2 regions of the Dietzia sp. CH92 genome follow, and region 1 is predicted to be linked to the other one. Evidence: predicted binding sites of a transcription regulator. Region 1 holds the regulator's gene; the other holds the start of a gene.
The links. The regulator LexA, encoded in region 1, represses DNA repair genes until DNA is damaged. The targets are predictions, from matches to a motif close to CGAACANNTGTTCG.

Region 1 (5,101 bases):
TGATGGCGAACCGGGCGTTGGTCACCGGGACCACGAGCTGTGGCCCCGCGACGGTCGCGATCTCCTCGTCGACGTTCTCCGTGGTCACGGCGACGGACTCCGGCTCGGGGACCAGGTAACCGATCTCCCGGAGAAACGCCTTGTATGCGGCCTGGTCGATCGGCGCGGGGTTCTCGCGGTGCCAGGCGTCGATCTTCGACTGCAGGTCGTCGCGAGTATCGAGCAGCTCCCGGTTGCGGGGTGCGAGGTCGGAGAAGATCTCGGCGGCACCCGCCCAGAACGCGTCGGGGTCGACCCCGGTGCCCGGGATCGCCTGGGTGTTGACGAAGTCGTAGAGGACCTCGTCGACCTGGATTCCGCCGACGGTGATGCGTTCGGACATCGATGCTCTCCTCGAGTAGGGGATCGTTCTTCCGGACCGACTCTAATGTCCTCGTCGCGCCGGTTCATCCGGCATTTCCGCAGTGCGGAACGGGTCGATGCCGCGAGTACGATCACCACATGACTTCGGACCACTCACCGGGCACGGCGGACGGGCTCGCCTTCCTCAAGGGCCACGGCACCCTCAACGATTTCGTGATCCTTCCCGACGATCATGCGGACATCGCCCTCGACGAGGTGCTGGTCCGCGCGCTGTGCGACCGCCGCGGTGGGATCGGCGCCGACGGGGTCCTCCGGATCGCCACGGCCGGCGCGCTGGTGGACCGCGGGGTCCTGCCGGCCCTGCCGACCGGGGTGGAGTCCGCCGACTGGTTCATGGACTACCGCAACGCGGACGGGTCGATCGCCGAGATGTGCGGCAACGGTGTCCGCGTGTTCGCCCACGCCCTCGTCGCCACGGGACGGGCCGAGGCCGGCACGATCCCGGTCGGCACCCGTTCCGGGCCGCGGCCCGCGACGGTCGCCTCGCACGCGGGCGGCACCGCCGTGGTCCGGGTCGACATGGGCGAGCCCCGGCTACTCGGCCTCTCCTCGGCTGAACTCGGGGGCCGGACCTTCGCCGGCGTCGCGGTCGACATGGGCAATCCCCACCTGGCCTGCATCGTCCCGGGGCTCGACGCCGCGGCCCTCGCCGCCCTGCCGGTGGGGGACCCGCCGGTGTTCGACCGCGAGTTCTTCCCACACGGTGTGAACGTGGAGATCGCCACCCCGCTGTCTGCGGGAAGGGTGACGATGCGTGTTCACGAGCGGGGGGCGGGGGAGACGATGTCGTGCGGCACCGGCATCGTGGCCACGGCTGTCGCCGCCCTCGCCGACGCCGGACGGGGCACGGGCGAGGTCGTCGTGTCGGTTCCCGGCGGCGAGGTCGAGGTGACCGTCCGCGACGGGGGGTCGACCCTGACGGGCCCGTCGGCACTCGTCGCTGACGGCCGTTTCCGCGGCGGCGCGTATCACACGCCCGCTCCCACGACGCGATCGGCCCGGATGTGAGATGATGTCAGCGAATGACTATTGATCACACGGCCGCTGACCGGCCGACACGAGACCTCGACCCCTCTATCGGCGAACTGCAGCTCGAGGAGAGATCCTCGCTGCGCCGGGTGGCGGGCCTGTCCACCGAACTCCAGGACGTCAACGACGCCGAATACCGCCAGCTCCGCCTGGAGAGGGTCGTGCTGGTGGGGGTGTGGACCGAAGGGTCCGCCGCCCAGGCCGACGCCGCCATGGCCGAACTCGCGCAATTGGCCGAGACGGCGGGCTCGGAGGTCTGCGACGCGCTCATCCAGCGCCGGGACAAGCCGGACGCCGCGACGTTCATCGGCTCGGGCAAGGTGAGCGTCCTCAAGGACGTCATCGCCGCGACCGGTGCCGACACCGTCATCTGCGACGGCGAACTCACCCCCGGCCAGCTGCTCGCGCTGGAGAAGGCGGTCAACGTCAAGGTCATCGACCGCACGGCGTTGATCCTCGACATCTTCGCCCAGCATGCGACCAGCCGTGAGGGCAAGGCGCAGGTCTCCCTGGCCCAGATGGAGTACATGCTCCCGCGCCTCCGTGGGTGGGGCGAATCGCTGTCCCGGCAGGCCGGCGGCCGGGCCGGGAGCAACGGCGGTGTCGGTCTGCGTGGCCCGGGTGAGACCAAGATCGAGACGGACCGGCGACGGATCCGCGAACGGATGGCGAAGCTGCGGCGCGAGATCAAGGGGATGAAGCAGTCCCGTGACACCAAGCGCTACCGCCGGCGTGCCACGCCGGTGCCGTCCATCGCGATCGCCGGCTACACCAATGCGGGCAAGTCGAGCCTGCTGAACAGGATCACCGGCGCCGGTGTCCTCGTCCAGAACGCGCTGTTCGCCACTCTCGATCCCACCACCCGTCGGGCCGATCTCCCGGACGGGCGGTCGGTGGTGTTCACGGATACGGTCGGGTTCGTCCGTCATCTGCCGACCCAGCTGGTCGAGGCGTTCCGCTCCACTCTGGAGGAGGTGGTCGATTCCGAGCTGTTGCTCCACGTGGTGGACGGATCGGACGCGTTCCCCCTCCGTCAGATCGAGGCGGTCCGCAAGGTGGTCAACGAGGTGGTCGAGGAGCAGAACGCCGAGCGGCCGCGCGAACTACTGGTCATCAACAAGATCGACGCCGCCGACCCGGTGGTGCTCGCCGAACTCCACCACGCCCTGCCGGACGCGGTGTTCGTGTCCGCGGCGACGGGTCAGGGCGTCGACGAACTGCTCGAGCGGATCATGCAGATCGTGGCATCCGGAGACACCGAGCTCACCCTCGAGATCCCGTACACCCGCGGTGACCTCGTGGCGCGCGTGCACGGGGAGGGTGCGGTGGTGGAGGAGGAACATTCCGCACGGGGAACGCGTCTGGTGGTGCGGCTACCCGCCTCGGTCGCCGGTGAGCTCCGGGAGTTCGTCATCGACGACGATCCCCGCGACGGCGCCGCCTGACCGGGCGACCCGACACGACCGCGCCGCCTGACCCACTGCGGGTCAGGCGGCGCAGTCGTCGCCAGGCCGGGGCGTCAGAGCTTGCGGAAGACCGTGACCACCTTGCCGAGGATCGTCGCGTGCTCGCCCGGGATCGGACTGAAAGACGGGTTGTGGGGGAGCAGCCACACCCCGGTGGAGTCCTTGCGGAACGTCTTCACGGTGGCCTCACCGTCGATCATCGCGGCGACGATCTCGCCGTTGTCGGCCACGTTCTGACGACGCACCACGACGTAGTCACCGTCGCAGATCGCCGCATCGATCATCGACTCGCCGACGACCCGGAGCATGAACAGGTCCCCGGTTCCGACGAGATCGGACGGCAGCGGGAAGACCTCCTCCACGGCCTGCTCGGCGAGGATGGGACCGCCGGCCGCGATCCGACCGAGAACAGGGACGTACACCGGCTCGACGGCCCCGCTGGGTCGCCTCACCTCGCTGGTCGGCGAACGCCTGCCCCGGCCCTTCTGCCCGGGCACCCCGTGTACGTCGACGGCACGGGGCTTGTGCGGGTCCCGCGTCAGGAAACCCTTCTTCTCGAGGGTGCGCAGCTGGTGCGCGACCGACGACGTCGACTGTAGGCCCACGGCGTCACCGATCTCGCGGATGCTCGGTGGATAGCCCCGCTCCTTGACCGTGTCGTGGATGTGTAGCAGCACGCTCTTCTGGCGGTCGGTCAGTGAGTCGAAGTCGGGCTTCGGCATCTCGGGTCCCTTCGGCGAATGATTGTTCGACGCTGTCATCTGTGTACACCCTAACGCCCTCGAGCGGTGAGCGCCACACACATGTTCGAAGAATTCGCACCGGGAATCGTGACTGTGTCGGACCCGCGTGGTACAACTCTAGTCACGTTCGGATTCGAACAGATGTACAAAGTTGGCCATACGGATGTGCGAACGGACTTCGCACACCGTATCGATCAGGGAGTGGACATGACCATTCTGGAACTGCACTCGCACACTGATTCCACGATGCGGTGGACCGGGGTCTGTGAAGGTGACCACCACCCGTCCGGCCAGCCCGCGGACGACGTCCGGGCGGATGCCGCTCGAACCGCGGATCGGCAGGTTCGCGGGCGGACCGCCGGAGGGCTGGCGGGGCGGCCGACGGGTCGTCGGGACGCCGCCTCACCGACGCGTGGCGCCCGCGGTGGCCGCGGGACCGTGGTCGGCACCGCTCCGTCCCGGACTCCGTCCCCGCGGCGGTCCGCGCAGGCCCGCCCGGTATCCGCCGAGGGCGTGCGCGCATGTCGGATCGAGTCGTCGGCTCCGGCCGGGGTGGTCGACGATGTACCCGCGTGGGCGCTCCTGGCCTGCGGTGTCGTGGTCGGGGTGATCGTGCTGCTGGCCGTCGCGTTCCTCGGCGGGCCCGCCTACGCGTGACCGGCACACCGGCCTCCTAGAATGAGTCGGGGACGGTGGTCAACCGTCCCCGCGTCCCGTGGGCCACGACCCGGGAGGCGTGACGTCCGGTCGACGAAGGGCCACACGGGAATGTACTGCCCTACATGCCACAACGAGGACTCCCGGGTGATCGACTCACGATCGGTCGACGAGGGCCAGGCCATCCGGCGCCGCCGGGAATGCCCGGAGTGCGGGCATCGCTTCACCACCCTCGAGACCCCGCTGCTCACCGTACTCAAACGCAATGGTGTCACCGAGGCCTTCAGCCGGGACAAGGTCGTCCGGGGCGTGCGCCGCGCCTGCCAGGGCAGGTCTGTGGACGAGGACGCTCTGCGGCGCCTCGCCCAGCGGGTCGAGGACGCCGTCCGCGCGCGCGGTGCCTCGGAGGTTCCCGCGCACGAGATCGGCCTCGCGATCCTCGGCCCCCTCCAAGACCTCGACGAGGTCGCCTACCTGCGATTCGCCTCCGTCTACAAGCAGTTCAGTTCCGCCGACGACTTCGAACGCGAAATCGTGGCACTGAAGGAACGACGCGCGAACCGCTGACACGAGGCGGGCTCACCGACCGCTGGACGCGGCCGACGAGCCACCCGGCCCCCGTCGCCGAACCAGGCCGTCAACGCCGCGCCCGCGGAGCGAGCGCCGACGCCACGGCCTTGTCGATCCTCTCGGCCGACACCGGGCGGGCCGTCCCGAGCGACTGGGCGAACAAGCCCACCCGGTACTCCGCCAACAACCACCGCAGTTCCCGGGCCGCCCGTG
Region 2 (5,101 bases), on a different contig from region 1:
ATCCAGGAACTGCGACTGGAGATCGACCGTCTGGACGCCGAGATCCTGGACGCCATCCAGCGCCGTAGCGAGATCTCGCGCCGTATCGGTCGCACGCGCATGCAGTCGGGCGGGACCAAGCTCGTGCACACGCGTGAGCTCAAGGTCTACGAGCGTTTCGCCGTTCTCGGCGAGGAGGGGCAGACGCTGGCGGGGATGCTCCTGCGGCTGGGTCGCGGTCGCCTGGGCTACTGAACCTGACTGCTACCCGACCGGTCCGCGCCTGCCCGAGGTCGACGCGAAACCCAGCCAGGTGTGGTGGTTGTTCGCCCAGCACCAGCCGACCTTGGGCGCGCCCTTGTTCCCCGCGCCGTCGCGCCCGGTGCCGCCGCTGATCCACACGGCGGGGGTCCGTGAGTCGAGCCCGCCGGTCGGCTTGGTCCGGCGCGAGCCGATGCACATGAAGCACCTGCCCGGTTCGAGCACCTCGGGCTGCTGGAGGACCCAGCTGACGCCCTCGGAGACGGTGAGCGGTGTCCGGCCCCGGGTGGTCAGCTCGGCGTGGGCCTCGGTCGGCGTCCAGTCGAGCATGTCGTCGCCGCGGGTGACGTCGTCGAGGAGGTAGAGCGGCGCGTCGGGCAGGGTGATGTCGTCGGTGGGGGTGAAGTCGGCGAGGTCGGTCATGTCGACGACGACGAAGCCGGCCTTCCCGTCGCGGCGCATGAGGGTGGTCAGCTGCGCGGCCGACAGGAGTGAGGGGTGGACGGCCAGCACGGCTCCGCCGTCGCCGCGCCCGTCGCCGGATTCGGCGGCCAGCGCGCGGGCGTGGTCCCGCAACCGGTCGGCGCTGATCCCGGCGAGCGACGGCACCCCGAGCGCGACGAGCCGCTCGGCCTGCGCCGGGAGTGATGACGTGGGTGGAGTTGCGCGGGTCACATCCCCTCAACCGTCGGCGGCGCGTTCGTATTCCCGGCTAATCTCGCAGCCATGACCGACATCAGCACGACCGAGCAGTGGGCAGCGGTCGAGGGCCTGGTCCCCTCGATCGGCGAGGTGACGTTGCGCGAGTTGTTCGCCGCGGATCCGGAACGCGGACACAGGATGTCGATCACGGCGGGTGACCTGCACGTGGACCTGTCCAAGCACCTTGTCACCGACGAGATCCTGGCCGCGCTGACGGAGCTCGCCCACGCGGTCAGGCTGCCGGCGCAGCGGGCGGCCATGTTCCGGGGAGACCGCATCAACACGACGGAGGACCGGTCTGTCCTCCACACCGCGCTCAGGCTCCCGGCGGATGCCGAGCTCGTCGTCGACGGCGTGGATGTGGTGACCGACGTCCACGCGGTCCTGGCGCGCATGACCGATCTCGCCGACCGCGTCCGCTCGGGCGAGTGGACCGGGCACACGGGCGAGCGGATCGACACGGTGGTCAACATCGGGATCGGCGGCTCCGACCTGGGCCCGGTCATGGTCGACGCGGCGCTGCGTCCGCTCCAGACGGCCGGGATCCGCGCCCACTACGTCTCCAACGTCGACCCCGCGGACCTCTCGGCGACCCTCGCCGGGATCGACCCGGCCACCACCCTGGTGATCGTCGCCTCCAAGACGTTCACCACGCAGGAGACCATGGCCAACGCCCACGCGGCGCGGCGCCACTTCATCGAGGCCCTGGGGTCCGAGGAGGCGATCGCCTCCCACTTCGTCGCCGTCTCCACGGCCGCGGACGAGGTCGCCGCGTTCGGCATCGCCGCGGACAACATGTTCGGCTTCTGGGACTGGGTCGGCGGCCGCTACTCGGTGTCGTCCGCGATCGGGCTGTCCGTGATGATCACGGCGGGCCCGGCGGCGTTCGTCGAGATGCTCGAGGGTTTCCACACCATGGACCTGCACTTCGCCACTGAAGCGCCCGAGCACAACGCGCCGGTCCTCATGGCCCTGCTGGGGATCTGGTACACGTGCTTCCTCGGCGCGCAGTCCAAGGCGGTCATCCCGTACGCCCAGGATCTGCACCGGTTCCCCGCCTACCTCCAGCAGCTCACCATGGAGTCCCTCGGCAAGTCCGTGCGCCTCGACGGCTCGGACGTCACGTACCCCACCGGGGAGGTCTACTGGGGCGAGCCCGGGACAAACGGGCAGCACGCCTTCTTCCAGCTGCTGCACCAGGGCACCCAGCTCGTGCCGGTGGACTTCATCGGCGTGGCCCGACCCGCCGTCGACCTGGACGCCGACGTCCCCGGCGCCGGCCCCGTCTCCATGCACGACATGCTCATGGCCAACCTCTTCGCGCAGTCGCGGGTCCTGGCGTTCGGCAGGACCGAGGAGGAGGTCCTCGCCGAGGGCGTGGAGCCGGAGCTCGCCCCGCACAAGGTCATGCCCGGCAACCGGCCGTCCACCACCATCCTCGCGCCGTCCCTCTCCCCCGGCGTGGTGGGCCAGCTCATCGCGCTGTACGAGCACGTGGTCTTCACCCAGGCCGCGATCCTCGGCATCAACGCGTTCGACCAGTGGGGCGTCGAACTGGGCAAGGCCCAGGCCGGGGAGCTGCTCGCGGCCCTCACCGCCGAGACGCACCCGGAGCCGGCCTTCGACTCGTCGACGGACTCGCTCGTCGAGATCTACCGCGAGGCCCGCGGGCGGCGCTGACCCTCTGCCGACGGGGCTGCCTCTCGCGCATCCCAGCCCCCCTCGCAGCCCCGGCGCGCCCGCCTCGCAGTCCTCACCGCGCACTGGTCGTCGCATTCCGAATAGTGCGCGCGTAGCCCTACCCGTGGCCTCCCCTGCCTCCTCCAGGGGTCCACTCACGTAGCCCTTGTGGTGGCGAACACACGTGCGTAGAATAGAACACGTATTCGACACGATGTGCGGCCGGGGCCGCGCGGGCGAGGCGCACCGAAGGGGGTGGGGGCATGGCAGGTCAGGCTGGCGAGGCGGCCGGTGGCGCTGCCGACTCCCCCTCCGGTGGCCCCGCCTCCGGTGGTTCCGCTGCAAGTGGCTCCACCTCGGTGTTGGTGGCGTTGCGGGCGGCGGCGCACCAGGGGTGGGCGGCGGAGAATCGTGCCGCCGCCGGGCGTCTGGTGGCGTGCTATCAGCTGCTGCAGGCGTGCCTGGCCGAGTACGGGTACGGCCTGGACGAGGCCCGGCCCGGGTACGCGGTGGTGGACGGGCATGTCGCGGCGGCCGGGTATGTGGTGGCGGAGATGAACATCTCGGCCCGGCGCGCGGAGACGATGCTGACCTTCGCCTGGGACCTACACACCCGCTACCCCGCCATCCTGGAAGCGATGGCCGCCGGGCTGATGGAACAACGCGTCGGTGAGCTTCTGGCGCGGCAGATGGCCACCGTCCACGTCGACGTGCTCGAGAAGGTGCAACGCCAGGTCGTCGATGATTACCTGGCCGGGGTCGCTGCCGGCATCCGGCTCGGTGAGAAGGGCCTGCGCGACAATATCGATGCCATCATCGGCCGCCACGACCCCGACGGCATCCGGCTGCGCAGAGCCGACGCCCGCCGGGCCCGCGGAGTCCGGTTCACCAAAGGCGCCGACGGCATGTCCAATGTCTCGGCCATCCTGGCCCCCGAGGACGCCGCCGAACGGGCCGCGGCCCTGGATCCCCCCGTCGCCGAACCCGAGGCCGCCGCCGCCGCCGCCGCGGCGGCCGGGGGGGCCGCCGGTGCGGACGAGACCGCGGGCGCCGGGCCCGAGGTGACGTACACCAAACCCGAACGCCGCGCCGATGCGTTGATGTCCCTGGTGTGCGGCGACGCACCCGGCCACACCGGATCCCGCGACGCCGCCGACTCCGAGGGCGGCTCCGCCGACGCCGCTGCGGGTGCTGCCGGTGGCCGGGCGCCGGTGTTGCGGCCGAAGGTCACCGTCATCGCCACCGGCCAGACCGGCCGGGATCAGGACGGGGCGCGGGTAGAGTTCACCCGCACCGGCGAGGCCGCCCTGGCCACCCTGCTGGAGATGCTGGCCACCTGCGACGGCGCCAGCTTCGAGCAGGTGGACCCCACGATCGGCGCCGCCGACCAGCCCGGCGCCGAACTGAAGTATCGGCCCGGGGCGGAGTTGGCGCGCCGTGTCCGGCTACGCGATGGCACCTGCCGCCATCCCGGATGCACGGTCCCGGCCGAGGACTGCGACCTGGACCATGTCGTGCCGTTCGATCACGCCGACCCCGCCCGGGGCGGGCTGACCGTGGAGACGAACCTGATGGCCGAATGCCGACGCCACCACCGGTTCAAAACCTTCTCCGACTGGCACTACCGCCTGGAGCCCGACGGCACCCTGGTCATCACCACCCCCGACGGGGCGACCATGATCACCCGCCCCGAAGGACCCCTGGCCCAATACCGACGCGAACAACAGCGCGCCGAGGCCGATGCCTGGGCCCGCCAACAACGCCGCAACCCCCACCCACACACCGACGCGGCCGCGGCCACCGAGCAGGCCACCTACTTCACCCGCCGCGCCCAACGCCTGACCCGCGAACGCACCCAAGCAGCCACCGCGCCCGGATCGCCCACCACCAGCCCGGCCCCGACCCCGGCCGCGCCGCGGGGGTTCAGCCCGGCCGACGACAGCCGCTGGTGGCAACGCAACAAACCCCACCACAGCACCCTCGAACACGCCATCCGCCAAGCCCTGCTCGACCACCTCGACAAGCAACTCGACCAACAACTCCAACCACCACCACCCTTCTGAGGTGGGAGTCCCGGAAGGCTGGGTCGTGCGGGGTCTGTGCGGTCAGACGAAGCGGCGGCTGACCTTCTCGGGCAGCAGGGTCAACAGCGGCCCGATCGCCTTCCACGGCTTCGCGGGGACCAGAGCTCGAACGGGCTCGGCATCAATGGTCTTGACCAGCGCGTCGACGCCCTCATCGAACTCGGTCATCAGCGAGGTCTTCACGGAGCGGTTGATGTCCGTGCGGATGTAACCGGGGAGAATGTCGGTCACCGTGATGCCGCTGCCCGCGCTGTCGAGCTCGGCGTAGAGCCCCTGCGCCAACGAGGAGACGAATGCCTTCGTGGCCCCGTAGGTGTTCTGGGCCTTGGGCATCCCCCGCAGCGAACTCACTGACGAGATGAACACCAGATGCCCGTGGCCGCGGGCTCGTAGCA

Region 2: the regulator LexA is predicted to act here: its motif matches at 2,818-2,831, upstream of RWK90_RS04155 (DUF222 domain-containing protein).

The regions. Positions count from the first base shown of each region.
Region 1 is NZ_JAVHXC010000001.1:294,159-299,259, reverse strand. It holds gene RWK90_RS01440 (malate synthase G) at 1-382, opposite strand, end outside; gene dapF (diaminopimelate epimerase) at 502-1,431, shown strand; gene hflX (GTPase HflX) at 1,446-2,897, shown strand; gene lexA (transcriptional repressor LexA) at 2,972-3,640, opposite strand; gene RWK90_RS01420 (hypothetical protein) at 4,175-4,318, shown strand; gene nrdR (transcriptional regulator NrdR) at 4,430-4,885, shown strand; gene hrpA (ATP-dependent RNA helicase HrpA) at 4,956-5,101, opposite strand, start outside.
Region 2 is NZ_JAVHXC010000002.1:165,636-170,736, forward strand. It holds gene RWK90_RS04140 (chorismate mutase) at 1-234, shown strand, start outside; gene RWK90_RS04145 (DUF5701 family protein) at 244-915, opposite strand; gene pgi (glucose-6-phosphate isomerase) at 967-2,622, shown strand; gene RWK90_RS04155 (DUF222 domain-containing protein) at 2,886-4,685, shown strand; gene RWK90_RS04160 (SDR family oxidoreductase) at 4,728-5,101, opposite strand, start outside.